One region of the Lactobacillus sp. X-49 genome, then DNA from elsewhere that is predicted to be linked to it. Evidence: predicted binding sites of a transcription regulator. Region 1 holds the regulator's gene; the other holds the start of a gene.

What was found. Region 1 encodes Rex, which represses fermentation and respiration genes when NADH is low (regulators of the CRP and FNR family bind a similar motif). Its sites were predicted from a motif close to TTGTGAANTANTTCACAA; they were not measured.
Region 2: the regulator Rex is predicted to act here: its motif matches at 1,129-1,146, upstream of ACYIAQ_RS02695 (FAD-binding protein).

What each region holds. Positions count from the first base shown of each region.
Region 1 is NZ_JBXSQM010000015.1:31,925-34,343, forward strand. It holds gene ACYIAQ_RS07655 (ABC-F family ATP-binding cassette domain-containing protein) at 1-965, opposite strand, end outside; gene ACYIAQ_RS07660 (redox-sensing transcriptional repressor Rex) at 1,248-1,892, shown strand; gene groES (co-chaperone GroES) at 2,067-2,351, shown strand; gene groL (chaperonin GroEL) at 2,368-2,419, shown strand, end outside.
Region 2 is NZ_JBXSQM010000003.1:46,981-49,399, reverse strand. It holds gene ACYIAQ_RS02695 (FAD-binding protein) at 1-1,091, opposite strand, end outside; gene ACYIAQ_RS02690 (asparaginase) at 1,207-2,175, opposite strand; gene ACYIAQ_RS02685 (carboxymuconolactone decarboxylase family protein) at 2,296-2,419, opposite strand, start outside.

The sequences.
Region 1 (2,419 bases):
TCTTTACCAGAGGGATGATCACTTTTGAAATTAATTTTGACTTTATTTTTATGTTTTGGTGGAGTAATGCGATCAATTTTTTCGAGTTGCTTACGCCTGCTCTGGGCTCTTTTAGTAGTTGTAGCCCTGACGATATTTTTTTGGATAAATTCTTCGTCTTTTTTGATTTTTTCTTGTTGTTTTTCGTATGCTTCTTCTTGCTGACGATCCCTTAATTGACGCTGCTTTACGTAATCAGAGTAATTACCTTTGAAGGTTGTTAATTTTCCAAATTGTAATTCAAAGATTTGATTGGTCAAATGATCCAGAAAGTACTGGTCATGTGAAACCACTAAAATTGCACCATTGTATCCTTTAAGAAATGCTTCTAGCCAATCTAGCGTGTTTAGGTCTAAATAGTTAGTTGGCTCATCGAGTAGTAATAGTGGTGGCTTATGTAAGAGTAATTTAACTAAAGCTAAACGGGTTTTTTCACCCCCAGAAAGACTGCCGATAATTTTGGTCCATGTTGCTTGTGGGAAATTGAACCCATTTAAAACAGTTTTGATCTCTGCTTGAAAGGTATAGCCACCTTGTTGTTCAAAATCAAATTGCAGCTGATCATAATTTTTTAGCAATTTTTTATCTTGCGGATGTTCAGCAATTTTTTGCTGTAATTTTTGAATTTGAGTTTCCATATTAATTAATGGAGTAAAAACGCTAAGCATTTCATCCCAGATGGTTTTATCTTCGTTTAAACTATTTTCTTGTGCAATGTAGCCAACTTCAATCTCCTTATTAATGATAAATTCGCCATGAGTTGGTTCTTCTTTGCCCATCATTATTTTAAGAAGGGTGGTTTTTCCCACACCATTTGGGCCTACTAAACCAATTCGCGCATTTGCGTCAATTGAAAAATTAACATTGCTAAATAAAGTATTGGCACCAAATTGTTTTTCTAAATTGTGTCCTTGTGCTATTATCATATTTTTCACCTGAAGTCTATTTTAGCATATGAAAAGCAGATACAGTGGACTGCAAAAATGACTTTAAAAATTTACAACTTTTTTATAAGTAATAAAACAAAAATAACAGAAAATTGTGTTAATTACTTATATTCGCATAGTAAAGTTGTCTTTGTTGTGTTAAAATTTGGTACATTGTGAAAAAAATATTTGCAACTTAAGCAACTTTATAGGTAAAATAATATTGATTGATAATTAATTCACAAATTAGGTGCAAGAAATAATAAAGTTGGAGGCTTTTTTATGGAAAAGATCAAAATTCCCACAGCGACAGCTAAAAGACTGCCGCTTTACTATCGATATTTAATAATTTTAAATGAAGCGGGGAAAGAAAAAGTTTCATCAACTGAGTTATCCGAAGCGGTTCAAGTTGATAGTGCATCAATTAGACGCGATTTTTCGTATTTTGGTGCTCTAGGTAAACGTGGTTATGGTTATGATGTGAAAAGCTTACTATCTTTTTTTAAGAAAATTTTGAATCAAGATACGTTAACCAATGTAGCCTTGGTTGGAGTGGGTAATCTTGGTCATGCTTTACTTAACTACAATTTTAAACGTAGTAATAATATCCGAATTTCGTGCGCTTTTGATATTGATGAAAAAATCACAGGTAAGATATTAAGTGGAGTACCAGTGTATCGAATGGATGAATTACAGAAGCAATTAAGTGACCAACAAATAACGATCGCTATTTTAACGGTTCCTTCCACAACTGCACAAAAAACAGCTGATGAAATGGTTGAAGCAGGTATTAAGGGAATTATGAATTTTACTCCAATTCGTTTGTCTGCTCCAAGTGGAATTAGAATCCAAAATGTTGATTTAGCAACAGAGTTACAAACTTTAATTTATTTCCTTGATAGCGATAAGAATAGGCAAGCAAATTAAAAGTTAGAGAGTTACTCTAATCTATAAGAAATTAGCACTTTTTTACGTAAAGTGCTAATTTTTTCTTGCAATTTATTTGTAAAGGAGTTATTATCATATTTGTAAGTTAGCACTTGGTTGATAAGAGTGCTAACGGCTAATAATGATTTTAATTAAAATTTAGGAGGGACAAACGTGTTACAACCAATAGGTGATCGCGTGATCGTAAAAGTTAAAGAAGAAGAAGAAAAAACTGTAGGCGGAATCGTCCTTGCTTCTAACGCTAAACAAAAACCAACTGAAGGCGAAGTTGTTGCCGTAGGCGAAGGTAGTTATGCCGAAAATGGTAACAAGATTCCAATGACTGTAACTAAAGGTAACATTGTTTTATACGACAAGTATTCTGGAACTGACGTTAAGTATGAAGGTGAAAAATACTTAGTCCTTCATGAAAAAGATATTTTAGCAATTGTTAAGTAATTAAGGGGTGGATAAAATGGCAAAAGATATTAAATTTTCAGAAAATGCAAGACGTTCCTTATTAAAGG
Region 2 (2,419 bases), on a different contig from region 1:
TCACTAACTGATTCGGCCATAATTACATGATCACAATATGGTTTGTACTCACCAATAATTGGATCGTTATCCAATTCTTGCTTCTTATTTTCATCAAAAATCAAATATGGATGGTCTTGATTCATTGGCACTTTCCATTGACCATGATTTTTAATATGACCATGACGATTTTCTTCTGCTTCGTTAAAGTATCTAGTTCCATCGTCACCAACCACAAATACGCTGCCATGAGTTACTTTTTCATTTTGTACACCAAACATCAGTCGCCCACGTTCACCCTTTTGCACCGCAAACGTCATCCCATGTAGCAATCCTAAAGATTCAAAATTGTTCATGTGCCAAAAATCTGCTCCTATTTCTTGAGCCATTCTGATGCCATCACCCTTATTATATAAAGTGCCTAAAGGAGCTAGTTTAGTTGCGCCTAAATAGTCTTCAATCATCTTTTGATTGTTTTCAAAACCGCCAGTAGTCATAATCACACCATTTTTAGCCTGAACTTTGAGTGATTTCCCTTTACGTTCGATTACTACACCCTCAATTTGGCGAGTCTCAGGATCTTGGATTAACTCTGTCGCTGGAGTATCATATAAAACATCAATCTTATCCTTGCGTTTTTGAACTTGTGATTTTAAATTTTGCCATAGTGACGCATCAAACCATGTTTGAGCTACGGTTGTAAAATCATATGTTTCTGAGCCTTCAAACTCAGGATATTCTTCAAATGCCCAACGTGTTTCTGGTGCATAATCTTTTGCACTGCATGGCTTCACACCTAAGTAGTTAGATACATAATTAGGCATATCAACCATTCCTTTAACAAAGGTATCAATCATATCTTCATCAAGCGACATTGGTTTTGTTAAATTTTTATAATACTTTTTACTTTCGGTGAAATCATCACCAGTTCCTAACAATTGTGCAGAATAGCGAGTATTGCCACCTTCATGTCCTTCAGGTGCCGCATCAACCAACAATACTTTAGCACCGTTATCTGCTGCAAATCGAGCTGCAGTTGCACCAGCACCACCAAAGCCTAATACAACAACATCATAATTAGCATCCCAATCAATACCATTTTGATAAATCATATTATTTCTCCTTAATGAAATCGCTTTAACTGTTAATATGTTAATTATATCACATACATAATAATAGAACAATATATCAAATAATCGCTCACCAACAATGATGAGCGATTTTCAATTAATTATTAAGATATTTAGCCAGTTTTTTACCCTTTAATCCAGCACTAAGTCCAACCAACAACTTGATTCGAGCCTTAGGACCCGTAAGGCCGCGGCAAAAAATAATACCCATTTTTGCTAAGTTGACGCCGCCACCCTCATAGTCATAAACCGGTTCGGCTATTCCATTAAAGCAACGTGAAACTAATACTAACGGGATATGATTATCAAGAAGTGCCTGCAAGACTGGCAATGTTTGTGGTGGCATATTACCCGCACCTAGCGCTTCAATCACAATTCCATTAGTCGATGAATTATTTAAAGCTTGTAAAAGCTCTGACCCCATCCCTGCGAATGCCTTAACCAAAAAGACCCGATCGACAACATGATCAATTGGCAAATGCGGCAGCGGTTTAATCGTTTGCACATAATTAACGTGACCATCAGAGACGATTCCAATCGGCCCAAATGTTGGCGTGCGAAATGTTGCCACATTAGTCGTATGTGTCTTGGTTACATAGCGTGCCGAATGAATTTCATCGTTCATCACAACAACGACACCTTTACCTACCGATTCCGGTGAACTAGCGACAATCACTGCGGCGCGAAAATTATATAAACCATCAGTCCCAATTTCATTTGAAGAGCGCATTGCACCAGTTAAAACAACAGGTATTTTACTCGAAATTGTTAAATCTAGAAAAATTGCTGTCTCTTCTAAAGTGTCCGTTCCGTGCGTAACTACCGCACCAAAAAAGCCCTCTTCTTCTGCTCGCCGAATTCTTAATGAAAGTTGTAACATATGTTTAGGATCCATATGGGGAGATGGCACATTGAAAATTTCCTCTGTCACTAATTCCACTTCACCTTGATTATCTAAAGACAGCTCTGCAAGTGGATTTTGCTTGTTCGGTTTGATATTGCCTGACTCATCTTCTGACATTGAAATCGTACCACCGGTGTGTAATACAAGAATTTTCTTAGACATAATAATACTCCTACTTAGAAATAAACCATGTATTTATTACTCGTATTATAACTGATTATGATTCTTAAACAACATAAAAACAGCCAGCTTCAATCATGATTGAAGCTGACTGTTTTAGCTTTATTCGCCATATACTTCTTTAGCAAGATCAAAAGCAGACCATGCCTTCGGCCATCCACAATAAAAGGCGAGGTGGGTAATTAATTCAACCATTTCTTCTTTGGTGACGCCATTTGTTTTCGCC